Promicromonospora sukumoe: one gene and its partner. The protein of the gene in region 2 interacts with the protein of the main gene of each other region in a pairwise test. Links are inferred from orthologs where the notes say so. Each region holds a gene or a part of one and is shown on either strand. Other genes may lie near its edges. The genes, in order: dnaE and rplL.

Region 1 (12,107 bases), on a different replicon or contig from region 2:
CCGGCACCACGTTCGTCACGGACGACGCGCTGGGCGACACGATGTCCAGCTTCTCCTCGCGCGGCCCCAACCGGGCCGTCGACACGATCGTGCCGTCCATCACCGCACCCGGCGTCGACATCCTCGCCGCGTACGGCGTGGCCGACGGCGCGTACGACCACGTCGAGTACGGCATCATCTCGGGCACCTCGATGTCGAGCCCGCACGTGGCCGGCGCGGGCGCTCTGCTCACGCAGGCCCGGCCGGAGTGGACCCCGGCGCAGCAGCAGTCGGCGCTCATGACGACGGCGCGCACGAGCGTCAAGGACTTCGACGGCTCGCCGGCCACCCCGTACGAGCAGGGCAGCGGGCACATGGACATCGGGGCCGCCGCCCAGGCGGGCCTGCTGTTCGACGAGACGGCCGCGAACTACCTGGCCGCCGACCCGGAGCAGGGCGGCGAGCCGAGCACGCTCAACCTGCCGTCCTTCGCCGACACCCAGTGCCTCGCGAACTGCTCCTGGGAGCGGACGGCGGTCGCCCCGCCGTCGGCCCCCGCGGACGTCACCTGGACGGCGTCGGTCGAGTCCGACGACGCCCTGGCCCTGTCGGTGGACCTGTCCACGGACACCGTCTCGCCCGGCGACTCGCTCGGCATCACGGTCACGGCCGACGTCGACGGCGCCCCCGACGGCGAGACGCTGTTCGGGCGCGTCACGCTCACCCCGAGCAACGACGACGTCCCCGCGGTGACCCTGCCGGTCGCCGTCGTCCCGTCCGGCGCGATCCTGCCGAACGAGATCGACGTGACCACGCGCCGCGACACCGGCTCCCAGGCCGTGACCGGCCTGAAGTCCATCGCGGTCAGCGACTTCACCGGTTCGGTGAAGGGTCTGGTCGAGGCCGACCTGCACGAGGGCTCGCTCAGCCAGGACCCGACGAACGCCGACGCGTTCGACGACCTGAGCCAGGTCGAGGTCACCACGCTGGAGGTGCCCGACGGCGCGTCGCGGCTCGTCACGGAGATCACCGCGGCCGAGGCGGCGGACCTCGACCTGTTCGTCGGCACCGGCAGCACGCCGAGCGCCGCGACCCAGGTCTGCGCGTCCACGTCGTCCGGCTCCGCCGAGGCCTGCGACATCGCCGACCCCGAGGCCGGGACCTGGTGGGTGGTGGTCCAGAACTGGGCCGGCAGCGACGACCAGCCCGACGCCCACACGCTGGCGACCGCCGTCGTCCCGTCCGAGGACCTCGGCAACGCCGGGGTGGCCGGGCCCGACGGCGAGGTGCCGGTGGGCGAGCCGTACGACGTGCGGCTGCACTGGAACCTGCCCACGGCCGCCGCGGGCGACCTGTTCTTCGGCACCGCGGTGCTCGGCACCTCGCCGGACAGCCCGGGCGACATCGGTGAGATCCCGGTCCGCCTGAACCGCGTGGCCGACGACGTGACCAAGACCGCCTCGGTCGAGGCCGCCGGGATCGGCGACACCATCGGCTACGACATCACCGTCCAGCCGAACGTGACGCCCGAGGACCTCACCTACACGGTCACCGACACGGTGCCGGACGGGCTGAGCATCGACGAGGCGTCGGTGACGGGTGACGGCGTCGTCGACGGCCAGACGATCACGTGGGAGGTCGAGGTGCCCACGCAGGTGGGCGCGGTGGGCTCCTACGAGGCGTCCACGCCGGCCGACGACCCGCAGTGCGCGGCGTGGGCAGGGTTCCTCGACCTCGGCTCGGTCGGCGTCGGGTTCAGCACCCTCGACGGGGACAGCGCGGCCGTGAACGCGTTCTCGCCCATCGGCCCGTTCCCGCACTACGGCGACCAGTCGCCGGGCCTCATCGTCTCCGACGACGGCCTGATCACGATCGCGGGCGGCTACACCGGCCGGCCGTGGGAGCCGCAGGAGATCCCGGCGACGGACGGCCCGAACGGCGTCATCGCGCCGCTCTGGTCCGACCTGCAGCTCTCGCTCGCCAACGACCGCGGCGTGCGGCTGGCGACGTCCGGCGGCGAGGTCGCGGTGGTCCAGTGGGACGACCCGTTCCCCTACGGCGGTGACCCGGCCGACCTGTCCAACTCCGTGGGCACGTTCCAGGCCTGGATCTACAACTCGGTGTCCGAGACCCGGCCCGAGATCACCTTCGAGTACGGCGAGGTGGGCACCCTGCCCGACCTGGCCACGATCGGCATCGAGAACCTCGCGGGCACGGCCGGCACCGCCGTCGTGAACGCGGGCGACCCCTCGTCCGCCGTGACGGAGGGCGGGTCGGTCTGCCTCGACTACGTGGGGCCGGACGTCGACCCGGTCTCGCTGTCGTACGAGGTCACGGTGGCCCCGGACGCGGTGACCGGCACGTACACCAACTCCGCCGAGCACGTCACCAACAACCCGTTCGACGAGCCGGCCGTCACCTCGGTCGACGTCGACGTGACCGGTCTGCCGGACGTCCCCGCCTGGGACCGCAAGGCGATCTACACCGCCGGTGACGAGGTCCTCCACGACGGCTCCGTGTGGGTCGCGCAGTGGTGGACCAAGGGCCAGAAGCCGGGCGCCACGCCGTGGGGCCCGTGGGCCGAGGTCGGTGCCGACGTGGTCTGCGGCGCGGAGACCTACCAGGCCTGGACGGACTCGTGGATCTACACGGGCGGCGAGACCGTCGAGCACGAGGGCAAGCTCTGGCGGGCCCAGTGGTGGACCCGCAACCAGGAGCCGGGCATCCCGTGGGGCCCGTGGCAGAAGGTCGGCGCCTGCTGACCTGAACCACCCCAGACGTGTCAGACGCTCAGGTCCCCCGAGGGACCTGAGCGTCTGACACGTGGGTGCAGGGTCAGAAGCCGAACGTGAGTACCCGCGGCATGTCCGTGCCGTGGCGGCCCGCGTCGTGGACGGCGCGGAGCACCGCGAGCTCGTGCGGCACGACCGGGTCCGGCAGCCCGACGAACGGGAACCAGGCCAGGTCGGCGGCCTTGTCGGGCTCCTGGATCGACGGCGTCCCCGTCCAGCGGGTGACCTCGAACATGAAGTCGACCCGCTGCTCGATCGCAGGCCCGCCCGGCTCGCCCCGGTGCAGCACGGTGAGCGGCCGGACGTCCTCGGGTGCCACCTCCACGCCGAGCTCCTCGCGGGCCTCGCGCACGGCGGCGTCGATCACCGACTCGCCCTCCTCGACGTGCCCCGCGGCCGCGCAGGCCCAGAAGCCGTCGCGGTAACCGGTGCCCTGCCGGAGCTGGAGCAGCACCTGCCCCTCGCGCCGGAAGTACAGGTAGGCCGCGGGCACGAGCGTGAACCGCTCGTGGTCGCCCTCGTCGTACCGGTCGGTCCGGTCCGGGGCCGCGCCGGGGGCCTCGGTCACGAGAGGCAGCCCTGGCCGAGCAGCGCCTTGAGGTCGCCGAACAGCGCGGGCGACTTCTCCACCCGCAAGCTGTCGGCGGCCCGCACGACGGTCCGCTTCCCGGGCTCCGCCACGGCGATGTGTACCTCCGCCGATCCGGGATGTGTCGCGAGCACCTCGCGCAGCCGGACCACGACCGACTCGATCGCGCGCGTGTGCGGCATGGTCACGGACAGCGGCGAGTCGGAGCCCACCGTGATGTCCGGCAGGGCCACCTCCATGGCCTGCAGCTGCATGGACTCGTCACGGCGTCGCACCCTGCCGCGCAGCACCACGACCTGGTCCTCGGCCAGCATCGTCGAGTAGGCGAGATAGGTCTCGCCGAAGAACATGACCTCGACGGCACCCTCGAGGTCCTCGACGGTCACGGCCGCCCACGGGTTGCCGTTCTTGCTCATCTTGCGCTGCACCGAGGTGAGCAGGCCCGCCACGGTCACCACGGAGCCGTCCGGCCGGCTCTCGTCGGCGAGCAGCGAGGCGACCGAGGTGTCCGCCGCCCGCTGCAGCACGTGCTCCAGCCCGGACAGCGGGTGGTCGCTCACGTACAGGCCGAGCATCTCCCGCTCGAACTGGAGCTTCTGCTTCTTCTCCCAGTCCGGCAGGTCCGGCACGTCGACCGAGAAGCCCATGCCCTCGTCGTCGCCACCACCGCCGAAGTCGGCGAAGAGGTCGAACTGGCCCTCGGCCTCCTTGCGCTTCACGCCGATCACGGAGTCCACGGCCTGCTCATGGATCACGAGCAGCGAGCGCCGGGTGTGGCCGAGCGAGTCGAACGCGCCGGCCTTGATGAGGGACTCGATGGTGCGCTTGTTGCAGACGGGGGCGGGGACCTTGTCGAGGAAGTCCTGGAAGGACGTGTAGGTGCCCTTCTCCTCGCGGGCCTCGACGATCGCGTCGACGACGTTGCGGCCCACGTTCCGCACACCGGTGAGGCCGAAGCGGATGTCGCCGCCGACGGCCGTGAACTTGGCCGCGGAGTCGTTGACGTCCGGCGGGAGCACCGTGATGCCCATGCGACGGCACTCGTTGAGGTAGAGCGCCATCTTGTCCTTGTTGTCACCCACCGACTGCAGCAGGCCGGCCATGTACTCGGCGGGGTAGTTCGCCTTGAGGTACGCGGTCCAGTAGGCGACGAGGCCGTAGCCGGCGGAGTGCGCCTTGTTGAAGGCGTAGCCGGCGAACGGGACCAGGGTGTCCCAGACCGCCTTGATCGCGGCGGCGCTGTACCCCTTCTCCTTGGCGCCCTTCTCGAAGTTGACGTACTCCTTGGCCAGCACCTCGGGCTTCTTCTTGCCCATGGCACGGCGGAGCAGGTCGGCCTGTCCGAGCGAGTAGCCGGCCATGATCTGGGCGGCGCGCTGGACCTGCTCCTGGTAGACGATCAGGCCGTAGGTCTCGTCGAGGATCTCCGCGAACGGTTCGACGACCTCCGAGTGGATCGCCTCGATCTGCTGCTGGTTGTTCTTCCGCAGCGCGTAGTTGATGTGCGAGTTCATGCCCATCGGCCCGGGCCGGTACAGGGCGATGACGGCGGAGACGTCCTCGAAGTTGTCGGGCCGCATCTGTCGCAGCAGTGACCGCATGGCGCCGCCGTCGAGCTGGAACACGCCGAGCGTGTTGCCGCTGGCGAGCAGGTCGTAGGTGGGCTTGTCGTCGAGCGCCACGTTCTCGATGTCGACCGGGTCCTTGCCGTTCATCACGATGTTCTCGAGCGCGTCGTCGAGGATCGTGAGGTTGCGCAGACCCAGGAAGTCCATCTTGATCAGGCCGAGGCCCTCGGACGTCGGGTAGTCGAACTGCGTGATGATCGCGCCGTCCTGCGGGCGCTTCATGATCGGGATGATGTCGATCAGCGGGTCGCTCGACATGATGACGCCGGCCGCGTGCACGCCCCACTGGCGCTTCAGGCCCTCGATACCGCGCGCGAGCTCGACGACGCGCTGCGCCTCGGGGTCGGTCTCGTGGACCTGGCGGAACTCCGCCGCCTCCGAGTACCGCTTGTCCTTCGGGTCGAAGATGCCGCTGAGGGAGATGTCCTTGCCCATGACGGCGGGCGGCATCGCCTTGGTGAGCTTCTCCCCCATGGCGTACGGCATGCCGAGCAGCCGGGCGGAGTCCTTGAGCGCCTGCTTGGCCTTGATGGTGCCGTAGGTGACGATCTGGGCCACGCGGTCGTCGCCGTACTTCTCCGTCACGTACCGGATGGCCTCACCGCGCCGACGCTCGTCGAAGTCGACGTCGACGTCGGGCATGGAGACGCGCTCCGGGTTGAGGAAGCGCTCGAAGATGAGGCCGTGCTCCAGCGGGTCCAGCTCGGTGATGCCCATCAGGTAGGACACCATCGACCCGGCGGCCGAACCACGCCCCGGCCCTACCCGGATGCCCTGGTCCTTGGACCAGTTGATGAAGTCGGCGACCACGAGGAAGTACCCCGGGAAGCCCATCTGGATGATGACCTCGACCTCGTAGTCGGCCTGCTTGCGCACGTCGTCCGAGTAGCCGTTCGGGTACCGGCGGCGCAGGCCTGCCTCGACCTCCTTGATGAACCAGGAGATCTCGTCCTCGCCGTCCGGCACGGGGAAGCGGGGCATGTAGTTGGCCGAGGTGTCGAACGAGACCTCGCACTGCTCGGCGATGAGCAGCGTGTTGTCGCACGCCTCGGGCAGCTCCTTGAAGACCTTCCGCATCTCGGCGGCGGACTTCACGTAGTAGCCGGAACCGTCGAACTTGAAGCGGTTCGGGTCGTCCAGCGTGGAGCCGGAGTTGATCGCCAGCAGGGCCTCCTGGCTGGTCGAGTCCTCCTCGCGCACGTAGTGCAGGTCGTTGGTCGCGACGAGCTTCGCGCCGATGGTCTTGGACAGCTCGAGGAGCTCCTTGGTCACCCGGGTCTCGATGGAGAGCCCGTGGTCCATCAGCTCGACGTAGTAGTTCTCCTTGCCGAAGATCTCCTGCAGCTCGCCCGCCTGGCGCACCGCCTCGTCCCACTGGCCCAGCCGCAGCCGCGTCTGGATCTCGCCCGACGGGCAGCCCGTCGTCGCGATGAGCCCGTCCGAGTACCGCTCCAGCAGGTCGCGGTCCATCCGGGGCCACTTGCCCATCTGGCCCTCCAGGGAGGCCAGGGAGGACGCCCGGAACAGGTTGTGCATGCCGGTGTTGTTCTTGCTCAGCAGCGTCATGTGCGTGTACGCACCGCGCGCCGAGACGTCGTCCGACTCCTGGCCCGCCTCGCCGTAGCGCACGCGGGTCTGGTCGAACCGGCTGGTGCCCGGCGTGATGTACGCCTCGACGCCGATGATCGGCTTGATGCCCGCCTTCTGCGCCTGCGCCCAGAACTCGTGCGCCCCGAACAGGTACCCGTGGTCGGTCGTCGCGATGGCGTGCTGCCCCTGCCGCCCGACCTCCTCCATGAGGTCGCCGATCCGGGCCGCGCCGTCCAGCATCGAGAACTCTGTGTGGACGTGGAGGTGGACGAAGTCGTCGCTCTTCGAAGCGGTGGCGGAGGGCATGTCCACGATCTTAGGACGGCTCTCCGACACTCCGGCCCAGCAACGCCGAGCCACTTCTCACATCAGGTGTACGCACCCCGCACCACATCGAGCGCGGCCTCCAGGTCGGCCGGGTACGGCGACTCCACCTCGACCCAGCGGCCGGTCACCGGGTGCTCGAAACCCAGCCGGTGCGCGTGCAGCCACTGCCGGGTGAGCCCCACCTTGGAGGCCAGCACCGGGTCCGCGCCGTAGGTCAGGTCGCCCACGAGCGGGTGGCGCAGGGCCGCGAAGTGCACGCGGATCTGGTGGGTGCGCCCGGTCTCCAGGTGCACCTCCATCAGCGACGCCGCGGACAGCATCTCCAGCGTCTCGTAGTGCGTCACCGACGCCTTGCCGTCGGCGGTGACCGCGAACTTCCAGTCCGAGCTGGGGTGCCGGCCGATCGGCGCGTCGATCGTGCCCGACGTCGGGTCCGGGTGGCCCTGCGCGAGCGCGTGGTAGACCTTGTCGACCGTGCGCTCCTTGAAGGCGCGCTTGAGGCCCGTGTACGCGACCTCCGACTTCGCCACGACCATCAGGCCCGACGTACCGACGTCGAGCCGGTGCACGATCCCCTGGCGCTCCGCGGCGCCCGACGTGGAGACGCGGTATCCCGCGGCGACCAGCGCCCCGACCACGGTGGGGCCGGTCCAGCCCGGCGACGGGTGCGCCGCCACGCCGACGGGCTTGTCGATCACGACCAGGTCGTCGTCGTCGTACACGATGCCCATGCCGGGCACCGGCTCCGCGACGACCTCGACGGCGGGCCGCTCCTCCGGCATGTCCACCTCGAGCCAGCCGCCCGCGACGACGCGGTCCGACTTGCCCACCTGGTGGCCGTCGAGCGAGACGGCGCCCGCCTCGGCGAGCTCCGCCGCGCGGGTCCGGGAGAACCCGAGCATGCGCGCCAGCGCGGCGTCGACCCGGTCGCCCGCGAGACCGTCCGGGACGGGCAGGGTGCGCAGCGCCATCAGGCGGGGTCGGCCGTACCGCCGTCGGACGCGCCGCCGTCGGCCTTGCCGGACTCCGGGCTGGACTCCGGCTCCTCGTCGGTGTGCCGCTTGCCGTCCAGGCCGATCCCCCGCAGGGACAGCAGCGCGATCAGCACGGCGGCCCCGACGACGGCGATGTCGGCCACGTTGCCCACGAAGTAGCCGGCGTAGTCGATGAAGTCCACGACGTGGCCGCGCGCGAACCCGGGCTCCCGCGCCAGGCGGTCGATCAGGTTGCCGACGGCGCCGCCGAGCAGCAGGCCCAGCGCGACGGCCCAGCCGCGCGACCCGAGGCGGCCGATCGCCCGCACGATGAAGACCACGACCACCGTCACGACGATGGTCAGGATCCAGGTGTAGCCCGAGGCGATCGACAGCGCGGCGCCGGGGTTGTAGATGAGGCGCAGCCCGAGCAGGTCGCCGACGAGCGGGATCGGCTCGGCGTTCACGGCCAGCGCGGACTCGGCCCACCACTTCGTGAGCTGGTCGACGGCCAGGACGAAGGCCGCGAGGACGAGCGTCCAGGTCACGAGCACGCGGCTGCCGGACGGCGAGGGTGTGGCTGCGGGACTCGTCTCGTCACCGGCCACGGCGGAGGGTTCAGCGGGAGTAGACATCAGGCAAAGTCTCCCACGCCCGGAGCCCCTGCCGGGCCCGGTGCCCGGCGTCACGCGGAAGGCCCGGCGACACACTGCCGGCAACCGGGCCACGAGCGATTTCCACCGCACATGGCGAATCCCCGGAAAATGGCGCTTACGGGTAAAGAGCCACGGAATGTCGGACCACCCCGGAACGAACAACGAGGCCCTTTCCCGGAATCCCGGGAAAGGGCCTCGTCTGGTGCGACATCAACGCCGTGTCACCGCACGGCGGGAGTCAATTGACGCTGGTGCGTCAGCAAGCGGCGTAGCCGGTCACGTTACCGGTCTGGAACAGGTTCAGCGGGCCGTCCCAGTGCCACGGCGCGACGCAGACGTTGTTCAGGACGTTGACCGAGTCCTCGCCACCGATGACGGCGTCGCCCTCACCGCAGGCCTGGTAGTCGGTCAGGTTCGCGGTGCTGTCCAGGTTGCCCGGGCCCTCCCAGTACCAGGGGGCGACGCACACGTTGTTCAGCGCGTTGAAGCTGCCGTCGCCACCGATCTCGACGACCTCACCAGCAGTGGCGACGTCCTCGGGGACCATCACGCCGTCGATCCCCTCGGGGAGCTCCGCGTTCTGGGTCGCGCCGAGCACGTCGAGCGCACCGTCCACGCCGACGACGCCGACAGCGCCCTCGACCCCGCCGAGCACCGCGCTGGCCTCGGACGGGCTGACCACGAGCGCCTCAGGCGCGTCGCCGAAGGTCAGCGCGCTCGCACCCGTCGCAGCGGCGACGATGAGCCCGGCCGACATGGCCACGGCAGCGCCGGCACGACACGTTGCACGGAATCCTCGGATCATTGTGTTTTCCCCCTCGAATGGCATCCGTCAAAAGAACGATGAACCACACGTGTGTGATTCACCTGGACGAGCATCCGGCGAGAAATTCACCCTGTCAATCGGAACGTGAACCCATGCACGGAGCCCCTGGTGCGTGAAATACGACATTCCAGGAGCGAACTCCATACCAATGCATCAGGTATGCACGTAACTCAGACATCACAGCGTTGATATCGGGTACGCGACCCGGCGCGACACCGTCGTCGCGCCGGTCGCTCAGGCCCCGCGGCGCTCTTCGCGCGCCTTCGCCTCGACGGAGAGCGTGGCCCTCGGGAAGGCCTGCAGCCGGGCCTTGCCGATCGGCAGGTCCGTGAGCTCGCACGTGGCGTAGGTGCCCTTTCGGATCCGGCCGAGGGCGTGGTTCGTCTGGTCCAGGAGGTCGCGCATGTTGTTGACGAGCGTCAGCTCCTGCTCACGCTCCAGGGCGCTCGAGCCGTAGTCGGCCTGGTCGTCGCCGGCCCCGTCGCCCGAGTTCCGCAGCAGGTCGGACAGCTCACGGTCGGCGACCAGGAGCTCGCGCTCCAGCCGCTCCTTGTCCTCGAGGAGCAGTGCGGCCAGCTCCTCCGCCTCGCGGACGGTCCAGGGTTCTTCACCGTCACGGACGGGAAACTTCTTCACGTCTCGTGTCAGGTTCGGGAACTCCTGCTTGATCGCCGCTCGCGTCGCAGTCGTGATCTTGGTCATGGGTTCCCCTTCACGGTCGCCCCCGGTGGTCAAGTGCACGAAGCGTAAGCACAAGCGGCCAGACGCACAACGGGGCACGCCGGTGTGGCGTGCCCCCATGATGTGCGCCTGGCGCACAACTCGCACGGCGACCGGACGTGAGGTGGGAGCGTCCTGTCGCCGTGCGTGCTGTCTGGTGCTCTGCTGTCAGATCCCCTGGGCCATCTCGACCGGCCGGCCGGACTGCTGGTTGTTCCGCGGCGGCAGCGCCGAGCCGCGGGCGTCCAGGTCACCCAGCAGGTTCTGCAGGAAGCTCTTCAGGCGCGTGCGGTAGTCCCGCTCGAACAGGCGCAGCTCGTCGATCTTGCGCTCCAGGAGCGAACGCTCCTGCTCGAGCTGCGAGAGCGTGCGGTGCGAGGTCTCCTCGGCGTCGCGCACGATGCGCGCACCCTCGGTCTTGGCCTCCGTGATGAGGCGGTCGCCCTCCTCCTGGCCGGAGCGCACGTAGTCGTCGTGCAGCTTCTGGGCCAGCTGGAGCATGCCGGTCGCCGACTCCGGCTCCGGGCCGTTGCCCTTGGGGCCGGCTGGACCGGTCGGCATGACGGGAGCCGCGACCGGCGCCGCCTGCGCGCGGGCGGGGGCGGCGGCGTCGCTGCGCGACAGCTCGGCGATCCGCCGCTCGGCGGCCGCGACCTTCTGCCGGAGCCCCTCGTTCTCCTCCTGGACGTTGGTCAGCGTCCGCACGACCTCGTCGAGGAAGTCGTCGACCTCCTCCACGTCGTAGCCCTCGCGGAACTTCGTCGCGGAGAACTTCTTGTTGAGGATGTCCTCTGCAGTAAGCAGTGCCATCGTGTCACCTCGAAAGTTAGAACGTAGGAACGCTGAACTCGGACGTCGGCGCTAGCAAGCCGCTCGCCCTTCGCCGAAGCCCACGGTAGCGGACGACATCGGCCCGGGACACCGGGAGCACCGCCGGGCACGAATTCCTCACAGAGTGTGCCGTGTCACCCCAGGCCATTTCCATGGCCCGGTCAATGATTTAGCACGCTTGGCCACCGGGCGTCCGGGTGAGTCTGCCGCGAACCGGCACACATTCACCACGTACCCGGCCGCCCTAGAGGCGCCCGATGATCGACGAGAGCAGCGACACGCCGAAGAACAGGACGATGAACGCCAGGTCGAGCTGCACCTGACCCAGCCGCAGGGGCGGGATCAGCCGGCGCAGGAACCGCAGGGGCGGGTCCGTGACCGTGTAGATCGCCTCGGCGATCACGAGCAGCACACCACGGGGCCGCCAGTCCCGGGCAAAGAACTGCACCCAGTCGAAGATGAGCCGTCCGATGAGGAACAGCAGGAAGAGCCACAGCAGGAAGCCGATGAAGTCCCAGATCACAAGGGACAACCTAACCTGTCCGGACCCGGTTGCAGGTGATCTCGCAGGTAAAGGGACCGTGCGAGTCCGCGAGAACCGCCCCGGACAGGGGTGAGGGGCGGCCGCTTCCGCGACCGCCCCTCACCCTTGCTCGATGTGTGTGCCGGACTCAGCTCTGGTTGTAGAAGCCGCCGCGACCGTTCGGCTTCTCGGTGGCGACCTGCTCCTCGGCGGCGATCTCCACGTGCTCGGGAGAGAGCAGGAAGACCTTGTTGGTCACCCGCTCGATCGAGCCGTGCAGACCGAAGATGAGGCCGGCCGAGAAGTCGACCAGGCGCTTGGCGTCGGCGTCGTCCATGTCGGAGAGGTTCATGATGACGGGAGTGCCGGCGCGGAAAGCCTCGCCGATGCTCCGTGCGTCGTTGTACGAGCGCGGGTGCACGGTCGTGATGCGGCGCAGCTCCCCGGTGGAGAGCGCCTGGTGGGGCACGCCATCGCGGTGCAGCGGCGTGACCTGCGCGTGTCGGTGGTCCTCCACGTTCTCCTCCAGGCCCTCGTCATACTCGTCGAGGTACTCCTGCTCGCCCTGATCGTCGGCGAGGCCCAGATACAGCATGGTCTTGCGAAGCGCTCCGGCCATCGCACACTCTCCGTTCGTCGCCTGCTGTGCGTCCTTCTGTCTGTGTCCCAGCG
Region 2 (10,908 bases):
TGATGGGCGGCAGGAAGCCGACGTGATGCGAGGAGAGGGGAGTGCCTGGTGGGCACCATTTTCGACCTCCCCCGATCCGCGAGCTCGGCCGTAGACTCGGTTGGTCCAAGTGCTCCACGTCCGGTTCGCGACGTGGAAACATCCGCCAGCAGAGAATCCCGTGGTGCAATGACAGGATCAAGGGAGGCCCTGCCCGACGTCGACGGCTCCGGTCTCACTCTCGGCGATCGTGCAGCGATCGCACTGACCGAGTACCGCGCGGGCAACCACCAGGCGCTCGGCGACCTGGTTCGCGAGGCGACGCCGCTGCTGTGGCACACGGTCCGCGCACAGGGGGTCGACCGCGACGCCGCGGACGACGTCGTGCAGAGCACCTGGGTCGCGCTGGTGCGCCACGCCGAGTCGATCGCCGAGCCGAAGGCCGTGCTGAAGTGGCTCCTGGTGACCGCGAAGCGCGCCGCCTGGGAGGCCGTGCGCAAGCACCGTGACGACGAGAAGCGCCGCACCGAGCTGCCGGACGACAGCCCCGAGCATCCGATGGCTCTCCCTGCGAACGATCCGCCGCCCGATGCCGAGGTCCTGCGCGACGAGCGCGACCGCATCCTGTGGACGTCGCTCCAGAAACTTCCCGGACGCTGCCAGGAGCTGCTGCGTCTTGTCTCGCTCGCCGACCGGCCGGACTACCGGTACATCTCGGCGGCGATCGGTATGCCGATGGGCTCCATCGGTTCGACCCGCGGCCGCTGCCTGGCGAAGCTGCGCACCCTCCTCGATGAGCAAGGGGACTTCTCGTGGACCTGACGCCGGAACCCAAGAAGAACGACGAGGTCGTGGGGCACCTCTCGTTCGACCCGAAGGGCGCGCTGGACGCCGAGGACGGGGCCGTGCTGACCCGCCTCGCCCGCGCCGTCGGGGCGGTGGACCCGGTGCCGGAAGGACTCGTCGAGCGGTCGTTGTTCGCGATCACGCTGGCGGGGCTCGAGGCCGAGCTGATGGAGGCCGTCTATCTCGACGCGCCGTTCGCGGGCGTCCGGGGGGCCGCCGCGGCGGCCCGGGCCGACGACACCGCGCCCGCCGAGGCGAAGACCATCACCTTCACGCACGACTCGCTGACCGTGATGATCACGCTGTCCCCGTCCAGCGGCGGACGGGTCCGCATCGACGGCTGGGCTGCCCCGGCGGCCGGCCTGGACGTGGAGCTGCACCGGCCCGGCGTCGACATGCTCACCACCGCGTCGGACGAGGACGGCCGGTTCGCCTTCGACGCCGTCGAGCGCGGCCGGGCGAGCCTGGTGGTCCGCAGGACCGACGGCGGCGGCGGTGCCGTCAGCACGCCCATCATCGAGCTGTGAACCGCTGAACCACCGCACCACCGAACTACCACTGTGTGTGATCTGGCCGAGGGGCGCGGCGGGATCTGTCGAGCAATCGTCGTCGATGGAGAGGTATTGCTGTGACTGAACCCATGCCCGAGGAGCTCCGCGTCCGGGACCACGCCGGAGGCTGGCGGCCCGTCCGAGAGCTCGATCCGGCCGAGGCCCGCTGCCGCCGTGACGTGCGGCTGGCGCCGACCCGATACGTAGCAGACCGCCTGATCGTGCGGGGCACGCCGGGGGAGGACGACGGCCTGCTGGAGCTGCTCCGGGAGCGCGCCGCCGACCGCGGTCTGTCGCTGGAGATGGAGGAGCTCACGCCGGCGCCCATGCGGTCGGACGTACCGCGCACGGGGGTCGCGCTGCACGTGGCCGCGGGCGGCACCGAGAACGCGGACGTGTGGGACCTGCTGGACGACGTCGCGTCCAGCGCGGGCGCGGACGACCGCAAGCGGATCGGTCTGGACCACGTGCTGCAGGGTCACCGCAACAAGCCGGGTGTCGGCATCCCGGGGGACCGGGAGCCGTCCCTGCACGTCGGACCGCAGCCCCGGCGCTCTCTCGGGGCGGGTCCCGTGCCGTGGCTGTCCGCCGACGGCGTGCAGCGGCCGGTCGTCGCCCTGGTCGACACGGGGATCGGCGCGCACCCCTGGTTCGACGGCTCGCACGTCGTGATCAGGGACGCCCAGGTCGACGGCGGCCCGATCGGCACCTTCACCGAGGAGGAGCCGGCGACGGGCCACGAGCCGGCCGCCGAGCTGGCCCCCTACCTGGGGCACGGCACGTTCATCGCGGGCCTGGTGCACCAGGTGTGCCCCGATGCCGCGATCCTGCCCGTCCGCGTCATGTACACCGACGGCGAGGTTCGCGAGTGGGACCTCGTCCGTTCGCTGGAGCGGCTCCTCGAGTACCACCTGCGTGGTGTGGCGGGCGTCCCGGGGCACACCCCCGTCGACATCGTGGTGCTGGCGCTCGGCTTCCAGCCGGAGCTCCTCGACGACGACTACGAGGGAGTGCTGCGCGGGTCCCTGCGCGACCTGCGCCGCGCCGGGGTGCTCGTCGTCGCGTCGGCGGGCAACGACGGCGGCGAGCAGCCGGTGTTCCCCGCCGCCTGGGCGCCGCACGTGCAACGGGTCAGCGGACGGGCGGAGCCGCTGGAGCCTTCAGACCTGCGCGCCGACTACACGCCGTTGCTGGTCGTCACGGCCGCGAACCCGAACGGTACGCTCGCCGACTTCGCCAACGACGGACCGTGGGTCACCAGCGTGCGGCCGGGGACCAAGGTGCACAGCACCATGCCGGTGACCGCCGACGGGGCGCTGGAGCCGCAGGAGGTGTCCGCGGGCGGCCGTGAGTCGGTCGACCCGGACGACTTCACCGGCGGGTTCGCGACGTGGAGCGGTACCTCGTTCTCGTCGCCCATCCTGGCGGGCGAGCTGGCCCAGCACCTGCTGGACGGCCGTGTCACGGAGAGTCCCGCGAATCGGGTTGCCGCGGCGTGGGAGGCTGCACACCAGGCGACGGGACTGCCGATCCCGCACTGACGACGATGGGATGAGCGTGGAGGCGACCGATCGCCGCGAACCGTGGGCGGGACTGTTCGAGCGGCTGGAGGTCGCTCGTGACCTGCACGCGCGAGCGAAGTGGTCGGCCGCGGAGTCGGACTTCCGCGTGCTACTGGCGGACCTGCAGGAGCATGACCCCGCCCAGCTCGACCCCCTGGGCAGGGCGCAGTGGGCCGAGCTCATGGTGCGAAGCTTCCTGGGGCTGTCGAACCCGGTCCACGCCTTGGCCGGGTCCCTCGGGGACGCGCTCGCGCTCTGCGACCGGGCGGCGGCGGTCGAGCGGAGGGTGCCGGACCCCTCGATGGCGAGCCTCGTGCTCGTCCAGCGAGGGGTCCTGCACTCGCGAGCCGGCCAGCCCAGGCAGGCGCTCTCGAACTTCACGCAGGCGCTTCGTGGTCCGGGCCTCGCGGCGCACCGGGACCTCGCCACGACCTTGCTGAACCGCGGGGCCGTCTACAGCGAGCTCGGCGACTTCGCCGAGGCTCTGAGCGACTACCGGGCGGCCCACGAGCACGCCGCTGCCCTGGGTCACGCCCAGTACATCGCGTTCGCGCTGCACAACATCGGGTACGCCCGGTACACCCTGGGCAACCTGCCCGGCGCCCTGGAGTCGATGGAGCGGGCCGTCGACGCCGCCCCCGACCAGGATGACGGCATCCCGGAGCTCGGCCGGGCCGAGGTGCTCTTCGAGAGCGGCCTTCTGGAGGACGCCGAACAACTTCTCGCCATTGCCGCGGAACGCCTCTCCCGCGCGGCGCTTCGGCTGGAGCACGCCGAGGCCGAGTGGTTCCGGGCCCGCGCACTGATGGGTCTGCGGCGCTTCGACGACGCGCGCACCCAGGCGGCCCAGGCGCGGCGGAGATTCGAGCGCGGCGGGCAGCGGTCCATGGCCGCGCTCGCCCAGGTCCTCGAGCTCGACTCCCTGCTCTCGGAGACGCTCCTGTCCACGGAGACCCCGTCCCGGGCGGTCGCCCGCCGTCGTGCGCGAGAGGGCAGGAGCGTCTCCGCGGTGGGCGACGCCGCCGGCCCCACGCTCGGCTACCACCCGGGACATGCGGCCCGGCTGGTCGCCGCGCGCTGGTCGGTCCTGGCGGGCGATCTCGACGAGGCACGAGACACCCTCGCCGCGCTGCCCCGGGGCATGGCCGGCGCACCGCTGACCATGCGAGTGCAGCACTACACGGTCCAGGCGGAGCTCGCCTTCGCGACCGACGACCGAGCCAAGGGCCTGCGCGCCGTGCGCGCGGGCCTGGGTCTGCTCGCCGACCACCGCAGCAGGCTCGGCTCCGTCGAGTCCGTCACGGCCGCCGCCGCGCACGGCGTCGACCTGACGCGGGTCGACGTCGAGGCGGCCGTCCGCACCGGCCGCCCCGCCGCGCTGTTCGACGCGCTGGAACGCGGTCGCGCCACGTTCGCGGGCACGGGCCGGGTCACCCCGCCCGACGACCCGGAGGCGGCGGCGCTGCTGACCGAGGCGCGCGGGCTCCTGGTCCGGGCCCGGGAACTCGGCGCGGCCGACGCCAAGGAGCGTGAACGGCTCACCCGCCGTGCGAGCCGCATCCAGGACGAGGTGCGCGAACGCTCCTGGCGGCACGCCGGCAACGCGGGCGCGGTGCAGCGCCCCGTCACGGTCCGCGAGCTGCGCGGCGTCCTCGCCCAGAGCCGCCGGGACGTCGTCGTGGCCAACTTCGTGGCCATGGACGGCGTGCTGCGCTGCGTCCGGGTCGACGCCGACGGCGTCACCACCGTGGACATCGGCTCGGCCGACGACGTGATCGAGCACGTCCGGCGCCTGAACGCCGACTTCACGATGGCCGCCAACGACCTCATCCCGGCGCCCCTGCGCGCCGCGGCGTCGGCCTCGCTGGCGCGCAACCTCAAGGCGCTCGACGCCGTCCTGCTCGCCCCGCTGCACGCCGACGGCGACCTCTACGTCGTCGCGCGCGAACCGCTGCTCAGCGTCCCCTGGGCGGCTCTCCCGTCCCGCGGCGGCCTGCGCACCTCCGTGAACTCGTACGTGGCCCGCGGTCGCACCCACGCGCGGCCCACGGGGCAGCGCCGGCTGCTCGCCGCGGCCGGACCGGGCGTCCGGCACGGCACCGACGAGGCGCACGCCGTCGGCCGGCAATGGCCCGGCGCGACAGTGCTGACCGGCAAGGACGCCGTCACCGAGGAGGTGCGCACGGCCCTCGCCACCCACGACGTCGTCCACCTCGCGACCCACGGCAGGCACGACGCCGACAACCCGCTGTTCGCGAGGATCGAGCTCGCCGACGGCCCCCTGTTCGCCCACGAGCTCGACGGCACCCCGCTGCCCGGTTCGGTCGTGGTCCTGTCGTCGTGCGAGGTCGGGGGCTCCTCCCAGGTGCTGGGCGGAGAGCTCCTGGGCCTGACGTCGGTCCTGCTGCGCCTGGGCGCCCGTGCCGTCATCGCCTCGGTCGCCAAGCTCTCCGACGAGCTCGCCGCCCGCGTCATGCCCCGCCTCCACGCGCACCTCCGCGAGACCGACGACCCCGAGGCGGCGCTCGCGGCCGCGCTCCGCGACGTCGCCGAGCCCGTCCCGCTGGTCTGCTTCAGCTCGGTCGAAGGGCTGACGGCGGGATGATCCCGGGCGCCGCGTCGCGCCCGAACCCCTGACCTGCGCCGTCGCGCCGGGCGATGACAGGGCGCCCCGCACCCCGCTATCGTGGCCCGCCCGGCGCCCCGTGGGGCCCGGTGAGGCGAGGGGGCGCGGGTATGTGGCCGGAACTGGAGGCGGAGCTGGCGGCTGCCCGGGAACTCAGCTCCCGGTCGCTGCCCGGTGACGCGCTGCTGCGGTTCCGGGACGTGCTCGACCGCCTCCGGGTCGTGGACCTCGCGGGTCTCGGCCCGGTGGACCGCGAACGCTGGGCCGAGGGCATGGTCCGCTCGCTGGCAGGGGAGGCCGTCGCCGTCCACGCGGTCGAGGACACGCTGGAGAAGCCGCTCGCCCTTCTCGGCGACGCCGACGCCCGCGCCGACGCGGCACCGCAGCGCGTCCGCAGGCGGCTCGCCGCCGTCGTCGACGGGCACAGGGGACTCCTGCTGCAACGCTCCGGGCGGCTCACCGACGCCGTGGCCGCCTTCGACCAGGTGCTCGCGGTCGTGGACCAGATCTCCCCGCGCGACCACGCGACGGCGCTGCTCAACCGAGGCGCTGCCGCCATCGAGCTCGGCCGGCTGGACGCGGCGCTCGCCGACTTCGACGCGTGCCACGAGGCCGCGGGACGGGCCGACCTGCCCGGCATCGCGTCCCTCGCGCTGCACAACACGGGTTTCGTGCGGTACGCGCTCGGCGACCTGCCCGGCGCGCTGCAGGCCATGGCCGCCGCCCGCGCCGTCGACCCGGAACGCGCCGACGGCGTGCTCGACATCGGCCGCGGCGCCGTCCTCTACGAGGCCGGGCTGCTGGAGGACGCCGAGCAGGTCCTGACCCAGGCGATCTCCCGCATGGTGGTCCCCGGCCGCGCCCACCACCGCGCGGAAGCCGAGTACTTCCGCGCGCGCTGCCTCATGGCCCTGCACCGCTGGGCCGAGGCGCAGGCGGCCGCCGCCTTCGCCCGGCGGTACTACGCCGGCGTCGGGCACCCGCAGCGCGCCGCCGTCGCGCGGGTCGCCGAGCTGGAGGCGATCCTCCTGCCGATCCGGCGCGGCGAGGCCCCCGTGCCCGACGACGCCCGGGAGCGCGCCGAGCAGGCCATCCAGGCCGCCGAGGCCGGCGACGAGGTGGACCCGCTGCTCGGGCAGTACCCCGGCCTGACCGCGCGGTTCGTCGCCGCGCACTGGTACCTCCTGGCCGACGACGTCGCCGCCGCCCGCGCCGTCCTCGACAGCCTTCCCGACGGCATGGCCGACGCGCCGCTGTCCACCCGCATCCAGCGGCAGACCGTCCTCGCGCAGCTCGCGTTCGCGTCGGGCGACCGCGCCGGGGGCGTCGACGCCGTGCGCACCGGCCTGGAGCTGCTCGCCGACCACCGCGTGGGCCTCGGCTCGGTCGAGTCCGTGACCGCCGCCGCGGCGCACGGTGTGGACCTGCAGCGCACCGACGTCGAGGCCGCGGTACGTACCGGCCGGCCCGACTGGCTGTTCGAGGCGCTCGAACGCGGCCGGGCCACGTTCGCCGGGATGGGCGGCGCCGTCGCCCCGGACGAGCCCGCCGTCGGCGCGCTCGTCACCGAGGCCCGCGGGCTCGTCGTCCGCGCCCGAACCCTCACCGACCGGGACAGCGCCGCCGAGCGCGCCCACCTGTTCGAGCGGTCACGCAGGCTGCTCGCCACGGCGCGCGAGCGCGCCTGGCACCGGACCGGCGCCGAGCAGGGCGCGGTCGAGGACCGCCCCGCCAGCGCGGACGAGGTCCGGGAGCTGCTCACCGCCCGCGACGACGGTGCCGTCGTCGCCAACTACCTGGTGCTCGACGGCGTCCTCCGCTGCGTCCGCGTGGACGCGCACGGAGCCCGCACCGTCGTCCTCGGCTCCCTCGCCGAGGTCACCGAACGGGCGCTGCGCGTCCGCGCCGACTTCGGGGCGTGCGCCAACGAGCACGTGCCCCCGGTCCTGCGCACCGCCGCCCGCCGCTCCCTGAGGCGCAACCTCGACGCGCTCGACCGGCTCCTCGCCGTGCCGCTGGCCGCGGACGGCCCGCTGTACGTCGTGGGTAGGGAGCCCGTCCTGAGCGTGCCGTGGACGGCGCTCCCGTCACGACGCGGCCGCCGCACCACCGTCCGGTCCTACATGGCGCGCGGCCGCGCGCACCCCCGCCCGGGCTGCCGGCACCGCCTCCTCGCCGCCTACGGCCCCGGCGTCACCCTCGGCGCGACCGAGGTCCAGGCCGTCGGCCAGGTGTGGCCGGGCGCCACCGTGCTCACCGGCGCGGCGGCCACCACGGCGGCCGTCCGGGCCGTGCTCACCACTCACGACATCGTGCACCTGGCGACCCACGGCCGGCACGACGCCGACAACCCGCTCTTCGCCTTCGTCGACCTTGCCGACGGCCCGCTCTACGCCCACGAGCTCGACGGCACCCGCCTGCCCGGATCGGTGCTCGTCCTCTCGGCGTGCGAGGTCGGCGGCTCCTCCCAGGTGGTCGGCGGCGAGGTGCTCGGCCTGTCGTCCGTGCTCCTGCGGCTCGGTGCCCGCGCCGTCGTCGCCGCCGTCGCACCCTTGTCCGACGCCGTCGCCGCCCGCGTCATGCCCCGGTTCCACGCCCACCTGCGCGCCACGGACGACCCGGAGGCGGCCCTCGCCGCGGCGCTCGCGGACGAGCCCGAGCCGGTGCCGCTGGTCTGCTTCGCGTCCCTGGAGGGGCTGGAGCGCTGAGGCCCGCGACCGGGTGCCCGGGTGGGGGAGGGCCCGTGTGGCACAGGCCACCGCCCGTTGCGCGTAGGCGCACACGGAACCATGTATAGTTCTCGGGTAACCCAAGACCGCCGGTCGTCCGACGCCGCCCGCTCGTTCCGAGCACAGGACGGAAGAAGACCGAAGTCCCGCTGAGAGCGGGGGCCTGCGCAGGTGACGAACTCGAGTGCGGCCCTGCCGCGCGAACCGAGCCCCGTGCACCTGCGCCGGGGCTCTTTTTCTCGTTCCGGGGCGACGCCCGGGGCCCAGTGCCCCAGGGGACGGTGGTACCACCACCGGAAGGATTGCCATGGCGAGGCCGGACAAGGCAGCCGCTGTCGCAGAGCTCGCGGACAAGTTCCGTGACTCCAACGCGGCCGTGCTGACCGAGTACCGCGGGCTCACCGTCGCGCAGCTCAAGGAGCTGCGTCGGTCGCTCAGCGGCAACGCAACCTACGCCGTGGTGAAGAACACGCTTACGGGGATCGCGGCCAAGGAGGCCGGTGTCGAGGGTCTCGACGCCGACCTGAAGGGCCCCTCCGCCATCGCATTCGTGACCGGGGACCCGGTCGAGGCTGCGAAGGGTCTGCGTGACTTCGCCAAGGCGAACCCTGCTCTGGTCATCAAGGGCGGCGTGCTGGACGGCGCCGCGATGTCCGCTGCAGAGATCACGAAGCTCGCGGACCTCGAGTCCCGCGAGGTTCTGCTGGCCAAGGTGGCCGGCGGTCTGAAGGCCACGCTGACGCGTGCTGCTTACGCCTTCACCGCCAAGCCCGCCCAGGTCGCCCGTGTCATCGATGCCCTGCGTCAGAAGCAGGAATCGGAGGGTGCTGCCGCCTGACCAGGTGGCAGTACCAGTTCACAACCCCCTGCTTCTCGCGGGTCCGCACCGGCCCGCGAAGCGCCAACTGAAAGGAACGCCATCATGGCGAAGCTCTCCACCGACGAGCTCCTGTCCGCCTTCGAGGAGCTCACGCTCATCGAGCTCTCCGACTTCGTGAAGGCCTTCGAGGAGAAGTTCGACGTCACCGCCGCTGCTCCGGTCGCCGCTGTTGCTGCCGGCCCCGCGGGTGGCGCGCCGGCCGAGGCCGCCGAGGAGAAGACCGAGTTCGACGTCATCCTCGAGGCTGCCGGCGACAAGAAGATCCAGGTCATCAAGGAGGTGCGCGCGCTCACGTCCCTCGGTCTCAAGGAGGCCAAGGACCTGGTCGACGGCGCGCCGAAGCCGGTTCTCGAGGGCGCCGACAAGGACGCCGCCGAGAAGGCGAAGGCCGCCCTGGAGGGCGCCGGCGCCACCGTCACCCTCAAGTGACCTCAGGCTCCACCGCCTTCGGGCTGGTGTGACGGTCGCCCGGGCTCGTCCCGGGCACCGTCCGCCGACTGCAGAGGCCCGCACCCCTCGGGGTGCGGGCCTCTCGCGTGCGCGGGTGGTCCGGCGAGGTCGGGCGGGAATATCACCCGCGGCCCACCCGTTGAACCCCCGCATGCCGGCTCGTCCGGCCGTCGCGCCGCGCCAGTGCGGATACGCAACGATTCGAGGTTTACCACGGTCTCAAGGTGCACGCCTTGGGGCGACTGGACATACTAGAACCAGATAGGTATGCTAGCGCTTTGCGCCCGCGTGTGCCCTCGACGCCTCCCCCTGCTTCCCGAAAGTCCTGGTCGCATCCCCTCTCAGGGGATGCCCACCGGTGACCGGTGAATCCGGCAGAGCATCCTGCAGCACCGCAGAGCGTACAGCGTTCACCCGAACTGCAGGGAAGGACCCCTCTTGGCTGCCTCGCGCACCCCTTCAGCTCCGTCCGCCGAAGCCATTGCGAACCGTACCGCTTCCCGTCGCGTTTCCTTCGCAAAGATCTATGAGCCACTCGAGGTCCCCGACCTGCTTGGCCTGCAGACCGAGAGCTTCGACTGGCTCCTTGGTAACCCAGCCTGGCAGGGCAGGGTAGAAACTGCCAAGGCGGCTGGTCGTAATGATGTCCCGGAAACCTCCGGACTGGAAGAGATCTTCGAGGAGATCTCCCCGATCGAGGACTTCGGCTCCTCGATGTCCCTCTCCTTCTCGAACCACCGCTTCGAGCCGCCGAAGTACACGGCGGACGAGTGCAAGGAGAAGGACTTCACCTACGCGGCGCCGCTGTTCGTCACCGCGGAGTTCGTCAACTACACCACCGGTGAGATCAAGAGCCAGACGGTCTTCATGGGCGACTTCCCGCTCATGACGGCGCGCGGCACCTTCATCATCAACGGCACCGAGCGCGTCGTCGTCTCGCAGCTGGTGCGTTCCCCGGGCGTGTACTTCGAGCGCACCCCGGACAAGACCAGCGACAAGGACGTCTTCTCCGCGAAGATCATCCCCTCGCGTGGCGCCTGGCTCGAGTTCGAGATCGACAAGCGCGACGCCGTCGGCGTGCGCGTCGACCGCAAGCGCAAGCAGTCCGTCACGGTGCTGCTCAAGGCGCTCGGCATGCCCGAGTCGGAGATCCGCGAGCAGTTCGCCGACTTCCCGTCGGTGCTCGACACGCTGGAGAAGGACCACGTCCACACCGAGGACGAGGCCCTGGTCGACCTGTACCGCAAGATCCGCCCGGGTGAGCCGCCCACGGTCGAGGCCGGTC

What was found.
Region 1: the proteins of rplL (region 2) and dnaE interact in binary tests that used the Escherichia coli proteins (3 or more experiments, as listed by UniProt). The link is inferred for Promicromonospora sukumoe from one-to-one orthologs.

Annotation. Positions count from the first base shown.
Region 1 is NZ_JACGWV010000001.1:1,123,381-1,135,487, reverse strand. Bases 3,136-7,208 are described here. They hold dnaE (DNA polymerase III subunit alpha), read right to left. Parts: upstream 6,885-7,208; coding sequence 3,336-6,884; downstream 3,136-3,335. Other genes in these bases: FHX71_RS04970 (RluA family pseudouridine synthase), read right to left, coding at 6,947-7,208; FHX71_RS04980 (NUDIX hydrolase), read right to left, coding at 3,136-3,339. In the rest of the region: FHX71_RS29665 (S8 family serine peptidase), read left to right, coding at 1-2,741; more of FHX71_RS04980, read right to left, coding at 2,815-3,135; more of FHX71_RS04970, read right to left, coding at 7,209-7,876; FHX71_RS04965 (signal peptidase II), read right to left, coding at 7,876-8,514; FHX71_RS04960 (hypothetical protein), read right to left, coding at 8,792-9,298; FHX71_RS04955 (TraR/DksA family transcriptional regulator), read right to left, coding at 9,596-10,063; FHX71_RS04950 (DivIVA domain-containing protein), read right to left, coding at 10,250-10,891; FHX71_RS04945 (YggT family protein), read right to left, coding at 11,157-11,435; FHX71_RS04940 (cell division protein SepF), read right to left, coding at 11,584-12,054. UniProt on the Escherichia coli protein: DNA polymerase III is a complex, multichain enzyme responsible for most of the replicative synthesis in bacteria. This DNA polymerase also exhibits 3' to 5' exonuclease activity. The alpha chain is the DNA polymerase catalytic subunit.
Region 2 is NZ_JACGWV010000003.1:657,789-668,696, forward strand. Bases 8,035-10,908 are described here. They hold rplL (50S ribosomal protein L7/L12), read left to right. Parts: upstream 8,035-9,215; coding sequence 9,216-9,602; downstream 9,603-10,908. Other genes in these bases: FHX71_RS26975 (CHAT domain-containing protein), read left to right, coding at 8,035-8,272; rplJ (50S ribosomal protein L10), read left to right, coding at 8,601-9,131; rpoB (DNA-directed RNA polymerase subunit beta), read left to right, coding at 10,062-10,908. Also shown: FHX71_RS26955 (RNA polymerase sigma factor), read left to right, coding at 169-801; FHX71_RS26960 (hypothetical protein), read left to right, coding at 792-1,352; FHX71_RS26965 (S8 family peptidase), read left to right, coding at 1,454-2,917; FHX71_RS26970 (CHAT domain-containing protein), read left to right, coding at 2,934-5,543; more of FHX71_RS26975, read left to right, coding at 5,675-8,034. UniProt on the Escherichia coli protein: The binding site for several of the GTPase factors involved in protein synthesis (IF-2, EF-Tu, EF-G and RF3). Is thus essential for accurate translation.